Regions from separate parts of the Paenibacillus sp. FSL H8-0259 genome, predicted to be linked through region 2. Evidence: predicted binding sites of a transcription regulator. Region 2 holds the regulator's gene; each other region holds the start of a gene.
The links. Region 2 encodes Rex, which represses fermentation and respiration genes when NADH is low (regulators of the CRP and FNR family bind a similar motif). Its sites were predicted from a motif close to TTGTGAAATATTTCACAA; they were not measured.
Positions count from the first base shown of each region.

Region 1 (3,196 bases), 2.9 Mb from region 2:
AATTTCTTCGCAATGTACGAGGCACTGGATCAGATGTATCCCTATAACGGACATTACTATGATGTGGACGGGCTGAAGCTGTTTCCGGGAATGGAAGTGGATATTGCCGAGACAGGCCACATCCTGCTGATCGGGCTTAAGGAGAATGTTCTTGCTGTCCGTTCTTTGCTGGAAGATTACACTGCTCAGTGTAGCTTTATTCCTTTCAAAAGACTGCTGGATCTGGCGGATGAATTCAATCTGTGGAAAATAGGGGCCCATCCGTTCCGCACCTCTACTCCACTTCATCAATTGGACCCTCAGCTGCTTAAGCGGCTGGATGCGTTTGATTTCAATGCTAAAGACATTTACGTGCAGGGGGCTGAAGCCTACAAGAACCTGATTACGCCATTTGCAGAGAAGCTTGGCGTTCCTGTGGTTGCCGGCAGTGACAGTCATCAATGCCTGCAGTATGGCAGCGTAATGAACCGGCTACATGTATCCTGCTCTACAGTTGAGGAATTGAAGGAGGCTATTAAGCAGGGGGACTATGAGATGGAGCTTTCACCGTGTCTCCATACCAAGGTGAAGGCTTCGGTCATGATGAAGAAGCTGCTGAAGCAGCTTGCCGGCGAAGCGCCTTCAAGAGATGAAGCGGAGATTGGCTATCTGGCTTAAAGCGGCCCTAAAATACTATGAAGTCATGTCCGGACTCCTCCGGCCATGACTTCATAGGTAATGTCTTCTATGCTTCCGGGGATGATTTACGCTACGTCTTGCGGTTTTAAGCAAAAGCCAGATTCAATGCCTGCGGATGGAAGGAACCCATAATTTTATAAGCTTTTAAATGCGGATTGTTCATATCATTATCGTAAATAATCATATGCTGCCTGCCCTTGAGAATGATATCAAACCGCTGCTTCCGGTCAGCCTGTACGATGGTAATATAATAGCTGTATTTGTTGTCTGTGCTTACATTCCGCGCTGATTTCATTAACCGGACGTCGGCGAAATCATCACATATTTGTTTGATGGCCTCCGGCTCCGTAACCACAATATCCTTCTGTTCACCGGGAACAGAGGACAGACGGGTGATTTCAAGGGAGGCGATATCCTCCAGCCGGATGGTTCTGGCCACCACTTTTTTGAAGGAAGTGTAACGGTTTGCTGTATAGGTCATTAGAGAAACACCAGCTGCGGTCAGGATGGCGCCGGCAAGCATATATTTTTTGCTTTTGTCCATGGTTCAGTTCCTCCCAGTCATACGATTGTGTAAGTCCCAATTATAAAACTATAAACATCCGCACGCAAATTCACTTACTTTAATTACTTAATGATTTCTTTAATTACGTAAGCTTCCAAGGACAGCCCTTTTGCGGATATGATAATTGTGAAAATATGCACAAGGGGGCAAGCGTTACTATGAAAAAGAGATATGCAGCGACTCTTATACTCGTTCTTTCCGTTATGCTGGTTATCGCAGGCTGCGGTAACAACAATGCTAACGGCAGTGTCAATGAGAGCAAGGGTAAGAATAGCGCAACCACAGAGCCTGCAGCAACCACTGCACCTAAAGAGACAGCCGAAGCCGTATCGGGAGCATCCGAAGCGAGCTATACACCGTACGATCAGTTAAAAGATAAATATGATATCATCATTGTCGGCGCAGGCGGTGCCGGAATGTCGGCGGCGCTGGAAGCCAAGGCTAACGGCATGAACCCGGTTATTCTCGAGAAAATGCCGGTTGCCGGCGGTAATACTACCAAATCCTCCTCGGGTATGAACGCTTCGCAGACGAAGTTCCAGAAGGAGCAGGGCATCGAGGATACCAATGATCTGTTCTATGAAGAGACACTGGCAGGCGGCCATGATACGAACAACAAGGAGCTGCTCCGCTTTTTCGTGGACAATTCCGCAAGTGCCATTGACTGGCTGGATTCGATCGGAATCCGTTTGAACAATATTACGATTACCGGCGGAATGAAAGAGAAGCGCACCCACCGTCCGGAAGACGGCTCAGCAGTCGGTCAATATCTGGTTGCCGGACTCGTAAGAAATGTACAAGAGCAAGGGATTCCCTTGTTCGTTAATGCGGACGTGAAGGAACTTACAGTGCAGGATGGCAAGGTGAACGGCGTCAAGGTGTTGTTCAACCAGGCCGATGAGAAAACAATTACCGGATCAGCAGTGATCGTAACAACCGGCGGCTTCGGCGCCAATATGGAGATGATTACCGAAGTCAGACCTGACCTCGAGGGTTATGTGACTACGAACCAGATCGGCAGCACCGGCGACGGCATCCGGATGATTGAACAGGCTGGCGGCACAACGGTAGATCTGGATCAGATTCAGGTTCACCCGACTGTACAACAGGAGAAATCCTACCTGATCGGTGAAGCGGTCCGGGGCGAAGGTGCAATTCTGGTGTCCAGCGAGGGCAAACGTTTCGGCAACGAAATGGATACCCGTGATAAAGTGACAGCTTCCATCAATACACTTCCGGAGAAATCAGCGTATCTGGTGTTTGATTCCGGCGTGAAATCCCGCGTCAAAGCGGTGGACCAGTACATCAAGATGGGTGTAGTCAAAACAGCGGATACCATCGAATTGCTGGCAGAACAAATGAACGTTCCGGCAGATCAGCTGAAGAAGACCGTAGATACCTGGAACAGCGCAGTGAAGAATAAGTCGGATGCGGAATTCGGCAGAACAACAGGCATGGATAATGATCTGTCCGGCGCACCGTATTACGCGATCCAAATCGGCCCGGGAATTCACTACACCATGGGCGGTGTGGTGATTAACACCAATACAGAGGTCTTGAACAAAGACGGCAAAGCGATCACAGGACTTTTTGCAGCAGGTGAGGTAGTCGGCGGATTACACGGCCAGAACCGGATCGGCGGGAATTCTGTAGCCGAGATTATTATCTTTGGACGGCAGGCAGGGATCAAATCTGCTGAGTTTGTAAAAGCACAATAAGCTATTATTCCATATTGTCAGCTTTATTATAAAAGGGATGCTCCGCAGCCATCAGGCTTGCGGAGCATCCCTTTCCTGCGTGTACTTGCTGCTGCTCCTGCCGTCTCCGGCAATTCAGGCTCCCGCAGGCTCAGCTGCTTACGCCTGAATTGCCGGAGACGGCGCAGGCTTCGCTGTACGGGTCAGCGAGAACAGCTCCAGCTCGGGGCGCACCTTGCCGGCAAGGGTATCTGCG
Region 1 covers NZ_CP150147.1:2,253,667-2,256,862, forward strand. Annotated here, with positions in the region: gene NSU01_RS09535 (PHP domain-containing protein) at 1-657, shown strand, start outside; gene NSU01_RS09540 (hypothetical protein) at 764-1,222, opposite strand; gene NSU01_RS09545 (flavocytochrome c) at 1,402-2,961, shown strand; gene NSU01_RS09550 (FAD-dependent oxidoreductase) at 3,100-3,196, opposite strand, start outside.
Region 1: the regulator Rex is predicted to act here: its motif matches at 1,368-1,385, upstream of NSU01_RS09545 (flavocytochrome c).

Region 2 (3,196 bases):
GACAAAAGATCGGTATGCGGCAGCAAGTGCGGCTGATCAATATCAATCGCAATGAAGTCGGCTTTCATCCCTGCTGCAAGCCGGCCTACCTGGTTCAGGAAAATAGACTGTGCACCATATTCGGTCGCCATCAGCAGCGCCTCTGGAGCCGGTACTGCTGTAGGATCACCGCTTACACCTTTGTGGATCAGCGCGGCCAGCCGCATTTCTTCGAACATATCCAGGTTGTTGTTGCTTGCCGCACCGTCCGTACCCAGGGAGACCTTAACTCCTGCTCTAAGAAGCTCAGGAACACGGGCTACTCCGCTGGCCAGCTTCAGATTGCTGCCGGGATTGTGGGATACACCAACATTGTGGCGGGCCAGAATCTCAATCTCTTCATCGTTCAGATGAACACCATGGGCGATCAGGGACGGCCGGGTGAACATTCCCAGCTTCTCCAGATGAGCGACCGGACGCAGGCCGTAATCGGCCACATTCTGCTCCACTTCATGACGCGTTTCGGACATATGCGTGTGCATCGGCAGATCAAGATCATGAGCCGCCTGGACAAACTTCATGAAAAACTCCGGAGGACAGGTGTAAGGCGCATGCGGCGAGAGCATTGCAGTAATTCTGCCGTCAGCCTTGCCATGCCAGTTCCGGGCAAAAGCAATCGCCTCCGCGAGCTTGTGATTCTGCACCTCTTCCGGACAAAGGCCAATAACACCGCGCATAAGTACAGCACGGATGCCTGACTGCTCGGTAACCTCAGCAACCCGGTCCATATGGTCATACATATCGAGGAAGGTCGTAGTGCCGCCCTTCAGCATCTCAAGAACGGACAAAGAGGTTCCCCAGTACACATCATCACCGGTGAATTTCTCTTCCATCGGCCACATTTTTTCCTGCAGCCAAGCCTGCAGTACCATATCATCGCCGTAGCCGCGCAGCAGTGACATCGCCGCATGGCCGTGGGTGTTGACGAGACCCGGCATGAACAGCAGCCGGCTGCCGTCAATAACCTCGGCATCCTCTTCAATTACAGGCTTATCTTCACCTATGTAAGTAATAAGATCATTTTCGATGGTCATATAACCGCTCAGCACCGGCTCTTCGCTGCCAGGCACCAGAAAACGCCCGTTTTTAATAATGGTTTTATTGCTGCTCATCTTCAGCTTCGTCCTTTCCGTCATGCAAATAATAAGCCAGACTCTGCAGATCCGTAGTGAAATCGGCGGCATGAATCCGGATATTGGCCGGAGTCTTCAGAATGACAGGCGCAAAATTCAGGATCGCCTCAATGCCCGAATCCACCAGAATGTCAGCAACGTTCTGTGCTTCACTGTCCGGAACGGTAATAATCCCGATGCGGATGCCCTGTGCACGGATGGTATCCCCCAGCTCACTCATCGGCTGAACAGTCAACGAGTTGATCTGCTGGCCTACCTTAGGCTCATAAGCATCAAATACAGCTGTAATCTTCATCGTATCCTTCAAGTAAGCATTGTAATTCGACAAGGCGTGGCCAAGATTACCTGCACCTACCAGAGCTACATTAATCTGCTGGTCCAGCTTGAGAATATGCCTGATCTTCTCAATCAGATAAGAGACATCATAACCAATGCCTTTTCTGCCGAAATCACCAAAATAAGCCAGGTCCTTGCGGATCTGGGCGGGGTTGAGATCAAGCTTCTGTCCCAGCTCCTGAGAAGAAACTGTTGAGATTTCACGTTTTTGGAGATCGTTCAGGAAACGCAGGTACACTGGGAGTCTGCGAACGACGGCCTCCGATATTTTATCCGATTTCATGTTTTCTCCTCCTAAAAGTTTTGATAGCATATGCTGCTTGATTCAACTTCGCAAAACTCGCTTCGTAAGCATTCACTTAGGTTTGATAGCATATGCTGCTTGATAAGCCGGTTATAGGAACCATGCTCCGGGTACTACTGCCCGTTTGGGCAGCAGCAGTGGAGCACGGGACTTCAGAACAATAATTACTTATACATAATATCAACCGGAGACGGATTATTAAACCCCGCCTTCTTCAAGCCATTCTGCAATCCGCGGAACGATCTGATCCGTCAGCATATGCTCCATCTTGGGACCGGGCAGCGAATACAGGAAATACTTCCCATAATAAGATTCGATTACCCTGGTATCATATACAATAACGATTCCGCGGTCCTGCGCGGTGCGGACCAGCCGCCCGAAGCCTTGCTTGAAGCGGATTACGGCCTGCGGGACGGACAGCTTCATGAACGGATTCTTCTTCTGTGCCTGGAGCAGCTCCGACTTCGCTTCAGCCAGCGGATGATTAGGCGGCTGGAACGGAAGTCTGACAATGGCCAGACAGGTCAAAGCTTCACCGGGAATGTCTACACCTTCCCAGAAGCTGCTCGTACCCAGCAAGACTGACGCTGTACTGTCCTGGAACCGCCGGATCAGCTTGCTCCGACTGCCGCCTTCTACGCCTTGTCCAAGCACCGCGATATCCTGCGAAGCCAGGGCCTCCTTCAGCGGATCATAGACCTGGCGCAGCATCTTGTAGGAGGTGAAGAGCACCAGCATCCGCCCGCGGGTAGCCACGGCAGTTTCTGCCAGAGAATGGACCAGTGTATCCACAAAGCGGGCATCCCCTATGCTTCCCTTGACACTCGGGAAATCACGGGGAATGACAAGCAGTGCCTGCTCACGGTATTTGAACGGCGACGGAAGCAGGGCTGTCATCAGACGGCCCTGCTCTGCAGCCTCACCAAGACCGAGATTATCTATCATGAACTGGAATGACTTATCCACAGACAAGGTGGCCGAGGTCAGGATGATACTCTTCTTCTTGTCGAAGAACAGCTCCCTGAGCTGGGTGCTCACATCCACCGGAACGGCATACATCTGCAGCGATTTGCCGCGGTAATTGCCGCTCCCCTCCAGCCAGTAGACGATATTCTCGTCATTCAGTCCCATAAAGAAACGGATCTGCTCCCGGATGGAGGCCAGGTCCTTGAACAACCCGCCGATATCCGTCACAAGACTGTCCGAAGAGGACTGGCTGTCCGTATCACGCATCTCACTGAGCATTTTATCACCCTTGCGGATGATATCACTCAAGCTGAGATGGAGTGTATTCTCCAGAGCAGCCAGCTCCTCCCACTCTTTGGGCTTCTTGCCCGGCTGCAGGCGTGCGACAAGCTGGCCGGCTTCACCGGCTCCGGCATCG
Region 2 covers NZ_CP150147.1:5,197,437-5,200,632, forward strand. Annotated here, with positions in the region: gene NSU01_RS22460 (amidohydrolase) at 1-1,151, opposite strand, end outside; gene NSU01_RS22465 (redox-sensing transcriptional repressor Rex) at 1,138-1,791, opposite strand; gene dinG (ATP-dependent DNA helicase DinG) at 2,011-3,196, opposite strand, start outside.

Region 3 (3,196 bases), 240 kb from region 2:
TGAACCGTCGTACCGTGAATATGCAATGGTTTAAAGTACCTGACAAGATTTACTTCGAAAAGGGATCCACACAGTACCTGGCCAAAATGCCTGATATCACTCGCGTAGCTATTATTACTGACCCTATGATGGTTAAACTGGGCTATGTGGAAAGAGTTGAGCATTACCTGCGTCAACGCCAGACTCCGGTAGCGATCGAAGTGTTCTCGGAAGTTGAACCGGATCCATCGACAACTACTGTAGAAAAAGGCGCTGCAATGATGAACAGATTCCAGCCGGACTGCATCATCGCACTCGGCGGCGGTTCCCCAATGGATGCTGCAAAAGGAATGTGGTTGTTCTATGAACACCCGGATGCAGACTTTAACGGCTTGAAACAGAAGTTCATGGATATCCGCAAACGGGTATACAAATTCCCTAAGCTCGGCAACAAAGCGAAATTCGTTGCGATTCCAACAACTTCCGGTACAGGTTCTGAAGTAACTTCGTTCGCAGTTATCACAGACAAGACAACTGGCAATAATACTAAGTATCCGCTTGCTGATTATGAGCTGACTCCAGACGTAGCTATTATTGATCCGGAGTTTGTATACAGCTTACCGAAAACTGCTGTTGCCGATACAGGTATGGATGTATTGACACATGCAATTGAAGCTTATGTATCTGTAATGGCCAGTGACTATTCCGATGGTCTGGCAATCAAAGCCATTCAACTGGTATTCCAGTGGCTGGAGAAATCCGCACTGCAAGGCGACAAGCTTGCCCGCGAAAAAATGCACAACGCTTCGACTCTGGCAGGTATGGCTTTCGCTAATGCATTCCTGGGTATCAACCACAGCTTGGCGCACAAATGGGGCGGACAGTATCACACAGCACATGGCCGTACCAATGCCATCCTGATGCCGCATGTTATCCGTTACAATGCCAAGAAACCTACGAAGTTCGCTTCGTTCCCTAAATATTCGCACTTTGTAGCTGACGAACGGTATGCTGAAATTGCCCGTATCCTGGGATTGCCAGCACGCACAACCGAAGAAGGCGTAACCAGCCTGATCAATGCAATCCGCGACATGAACAAAAAACTCGGTATCGAAGAATCCTTCTCGGCTCTTGGCTTTGATCCTAAGGACTTCGAATCCCGTGTAGATTACCTGGCTGACCGTGCATTTGAAGACCAATGTACAACTGCCAATCCAAAAATGCCGCTGGTATCTGAACTTGCTGATGTATACCGCAACGCATTCTACGGAAGATTCGACAACTAATTTAAGATTGTCTGGCAAAGAACAAGGTTAAAGGTTAATATGGAACTGGATGGAAGTGACAAATATCACCGAAAGAGTGATATTTGTCACAGTCCTTTTTCAGAAAATAAACTAAAATGTTTATATAAACAACGATCCCAGTTATGAAGCCGCGATTGTGAATTTTATAACAACCAATAGCTATGGGATCACGAGACACGGGATTAACCTTCAAGCCCGCGATCTCTACAAATATACTAAATATAAATGGAGGGATTTAGCATGTCGGTGATTGAAAGAGAAGTACAAGAGGTTAAGTCGGGTTGGAGAAGTTTTACAAAAGGTACATGGGCTAAGAAAGTTGACGTTAATAACTTTATTGCCAAGAACATCAAGCCTTATGAAGGAAATGAAGAATTCCTGGTAGGTCCTACCAGCAACACCACTGAACTGTGGAAGATTATCTCCCAGCTTAGCAAGGAAGAAAGAGAAAGAGGCGGAGTATGGGATGTGTCCCTCGATACTGTCTCCACGATCACTTCCCACAATCCAGGCTACATCGACAAGGATAAGGAACAAATTGTCGGCGTTCAGACTGATGCTCCTTTCAGACGTTCCATTCAACCGTTCGGCGGTATCAAAATGATGATCGACGCTACTAAAGCTTATGGCTTCGAGCTTCCGCAAAATATCGTTGACATGTTCACGAACATCCGCAAAACGCATAACCAAGGCGTATTTGATGCATATACACCAGACATGAGAGCTGTGCGTAAATCCGGCGTAATTACAGGTCTTCCTGATGCTTATGGCCGCGGACGTATCATCGGCGACTATCGCCGTATTGCCCTGTATGGTATTGATTTCCTGATTAAAGACAAGAAGCAACAATTGACTGAGCTTGAAGTGGATTCCATGACAGAAGAAGTGATTCGTCTGCGTGAAGAGCTGTCCGAGCAAATGCGTGCTCTGGGCGAACTGAAACAAATGGCTGCTGCTCATGGTCTTGATATCTCCAAACCAGCTAATAACTTCAAAGAAGCTACTCAATGGGTATACTTCGGTTATCTGGCTGCAGTTAAAGAGCAAAATGGTGCGGCAATGTCCCTCGGACGCGTATCCTCTTTCCTTGATATCTATGTACAACGTGATTTCGAAGAAGGTACTCTTACTGAAGAGCAAGCACAAGAAATCGTTGACCATTTCGTAATGAAACTGCGTATCGTGAAATTCCTGCGTACGCCTGACTATAATGATCTGTTCTCCGGCGACCCTACTTGGGTAACTGAATCCATCGGTGGTATGGCTGAAGACGGAACAACACGCGTAACCAAGAACAGCTTCCGTTTCCTGCATACCCTGTACAACCTGGGTCCTGCACCAGAGCCGAACCTGACCGTACTGTGGTCCGAAAAGCTGCCTGAAGGCTTCAAAAAATATTGTGCTAAGGTTTCCATCGAAACCAGTGCGATCCAATATGAGAACGATGATGTAATGCGTCCATACTGGGGTGAAGATTACGCAATTGCCTGCTGCGTATCCCCAATGCGTATCGGTAAACAAATGCAGTTCTTCGGTGCCCGTGCCAACCTGGCAAAAGCCCTGTTGTATGCAATCAACGGCGGTAAGGATGAAAAATCCGGCGCTCAGGTAGGTCCTGAATATCCGGCGATCACTTCCGAATACCTTGATTACGACGAAGTAATGAAACGCTTCAAACCAATGATGGAATGGCTGGCTAAGACTTATGTCAACACGCTGAACATCATTCACTACATGCATGACAAATATTCTTACGAACGTATCGAAATGGCGCTGCATGACCGCGACATTCTGCGTACTATGGCTTGCGGTATTGCCGGTCTGTCCGTTGCTGCCGACTCCCTGAGCGCAATTAAATACGCTAAGGTTAAACCGATCCGCAACGAAGAAGGCATTGCTATCGACTTCGA
Region 3 covers NZ_CP150147.1:5,441,034-5,444,229, reverse strand. Annotated here, with positions in the region: gene adhE (bifunctional acetaldehyde-CoA/alcohol dehydrogenase) at 1-1,265, shown strand, start outside; gene pflB (formate C-acetyltransferase) at 1,527-3,196, shown strand, end outside.
Region 3: the regulator Rex is predicted to act here: its motif matches at 1,421-1,438, upstream of pflB (formate C-acetyltransferase).

Region 4 (3,196 bases), 4.0 Mb from region 2:
CCTTCTGATTACCGTTTATCCTTCCAGAAATTCACCGGCTCCATATCCTTCGTAATGACCTGGAAGGTGTAGCCATCCTTCTTAAGCGCTTCTAGCAGACGCGGCAGCACCTTGAGGGTGGCCTTCTGATCATGCATCAGAATAACCGGATTGGTCTTCGACTTCTTCAGCGTGTGAACCTGCTCCATTACTGTATTGTAGATCTTGTCACTGTCCTCTTTGTATCTCCAGTCATTCGAATCCACATTCCAGTCCCAGAGATGATAGCCCTGACCCAGCACCTTATCCCGGAAAGACTTGGTGAAATACGGTTTGCTTCCGTAAGGCGGCCGGATTAGCGTTGTAGTAGCACCCGTCAGCTTCTTAAGGACAGCATTATCGCCCGACATCTCCGCCAGTGCCGCAGCCGGGGAAGCATAGAATTTCTCCTTGCGGTGTGTCATGCCATGAAGCCCCAGGCCGTAGTCCTCCTTCACAATCCGCTTCACCTGCGAAGGATATTTGTTCATATTATTTCCCAGCATGAAGAAGGTTGCCTGCACCTCATACTTGCTTAAGATATCCAGCAGCTGGGAAGTCGTCGCCGACGGGCCGTCATCAAAAGTAAGATACACGGTTTGTCCCGGCTTGCCGGGTTCAGCGGATGGCGCAGGAGCCGCAGGCACTGTTTCCTTCGGCTTCAGCTCTGCTGCATACTGGGCGACAAAGGCTTCATCCGTAAGCCCCGCCGAGCCGTCCTTCACCCGGAGTAAATATTTATCCCCCGCAAAGGATATGATATACCCAAGATACCCGCTTACTTTCAGCGGAACCATAAGTTTACCGTCCTGCAAAAAAGTGCTCACAGGCACCACTGTGCCATCTTTGAGCACAGCGCCGGCATCGCCCTGCAAGGTCAGCGACCCGGAGCCGCCAGACACCAGAACTCCGTCGGTCAGGCCGGTAAGCGTCCATTTTAATTCATCGGCCAGAGCACGCAGCGGGACATAGTAAGTGCCTTTTACAGACACGGCTTCTATACCGCTCAATTTATCGTTGATCCCGAGCTTCAGTACATTAGTCTTACCTTCAGCATTAGCAGGGATCTGTACAAGACCCGTAATCAGGAATAAAGAGAAGAATAACAGCATTATTTTTTTAATGGGCACAGCAGCAATCTCCAATCTATGTATATTTGTCTATTACTTTATCACACATAGATATAACGTAATTTGAGAGATTGTAACCGCAAGCTAAAATATTGTTACCCTTTTTGCAATGAGAAAATGATTATTCAGCTTTTTTTCTGAAATACGACAATTCGCGTCGAATGCTGTCACAGCAAGCAATATGCGGTTAAATCACATCTTTTTGACCCAAAATAAATGTGACAAAATTAATAACAATTGTGCAATCTTGAACAAAGTTTGAACAACCTTAAAATTAGCTTAAACTGCGCCACTACAGTGATCTTTATCATACCTTTAAGTAGTTGTAACAATTTGATCACACATATTTAACTTGTTCGCCATTTTTAAGGTCTTTTTTAGCTTAATATACAAAATATGTATTTTGCATTATGGGTAAGTAGTTCTTACTATAGATACAGGTTAAGTAGTAAGACCGTTAATGAACGGCGAATGAAAAGTAGTATTGAAGGAAGGAGTTCTATATGAAAAAAAAGGGACCGTTATACGCTTTGTTTCTAAGCCTGATCCTTCTCCTGCCGGGATGCAGCTCGATCGCTGTTCTGAACCCGAAGGGGCCGTCTGCAAGGACGTTATCGGACACCATCATTCTCTCCATTGTTGTAATGCTTGGTGTTCTGGCAGTTGTCTACATCTTATATATCTTTGTACTGGTGAAATACCGGGCGAAGAAGAGTAACGAGGGTTATATTCCTGAACACGAGGAGGGCAACAAGGTACTTGAAGCGATCTGGATTATTATCCCGATCATTATCGTCGCCTTCTTGTCAGTTGTAACCGTCAAGACAACTACCGAGGTTGAGAACGTGGCCGCGGATTACAAAGATCAGACACCGCTGGTCATTTACGCATCATCCTCCAACTGGAAATGGCATTTCAGCTATCCGGAGGAAGGCATTGAAACGGTTAACTACGTGAATATGCCTGTGCATCGTGCAGTTGAATTCAGAATGTACTCATTCGGCACCATTACCAGCTTATGGATTCCACAGCTTGCCGGACAAAAGTACGCCATGAGCGACATGCTCACCACGCTTCACCTTTCTGCTGATACCGAAGGCTCTTATATCGGAAAGAATGCCAACTTCAGCGGTAAAGGCTTTGCCCACATGGAATTTGAAGCTCTTGTTATGAGCAACAAGGATTATGACGAATGGGTGAATGACGTCAAGGAAACCGCGCCAGAGCTTACAGAGGATGAATTCAAAGGCCTGCTCGCCACGGACTTCCTCGGACGCAAAACCTATTCCTCGACCCATTTGGAGTTCAGTCCTCCCCCTGGAGACCACAGTGAACACATGAGTGGTGACGGAAGTGAGATGGATATGGACAACGGCAGTGAAGAGCATCAGGATAACAAAGAGATCCACCCTTCTCCTGAGCCGTCCAGCGGAACCGAATTTGACAGCGAACCTGATCCGGAAGTCGAACAGCCGCTGCCAAGCTCACCCGTAGATGCCGAGACTCATGATGGCCACTAGCTCTGCAAGAGCTTAACGTAACACACTGAAAGGAGCCACCCTAATGGATTTAGACAAATTTAAGGTTCACGGCGAACCCTTGATATACGGAGCCATGGTCAGCATTGCACTTGCCACCATCGGGATTCTCGTCGGGCTTACCTATTTCAAGAAATGGGGATACCTCTGGCGTGAATGGCTTACTACTGTAGATCACAAAAAAATCGGTGTCATGTATATCCTCGCGGCGCTGCTCATGCTGTTCCGCGGCGGTGTGGACGCGATGATGATGCGTCTGCAGACGGCAGCGCCGGAAATGAAATTCCTCGATGCCCAGCATTACAATGAGGTATTTACCACGCATGGCCTAATCATGATCCTGTTCATGGCCATGCCGTTCATCATCGGTCTGATGAATGTGATCATTCCGCTGCAGATCGGCGCGCGTGACGTCGCGTTCCCGCGGCTTAACGCCGTCAGCTTCTGGCTCTTCTTCATGGGGGCCATGCTGCTGAACATTTCCTTCGTTATCGGCGGATCGCCGGATGC
Region 4 covers NZ_CP150147.1:1,229,295-1,232,490, reverse strand. Annotated here, with positions in the region: gene NSU01_RS05245 (polysaccharide deacetylase) at 9-1,148, opposite strand; gene qoxA (cytochrome aa3 quinol oxidase subunit II) at 1,652-2,668, shown strand; gene qoxB (cytochrome aa3 quinol oxidase subunit I) at 2,712-3,196, shown strand, end outside.
Region 4: the regulator Rex is predicted to act here: its motif matches at 1,386-1,403, upstream of qoxA (cytochrome aa3 quinol oxidase subunit II).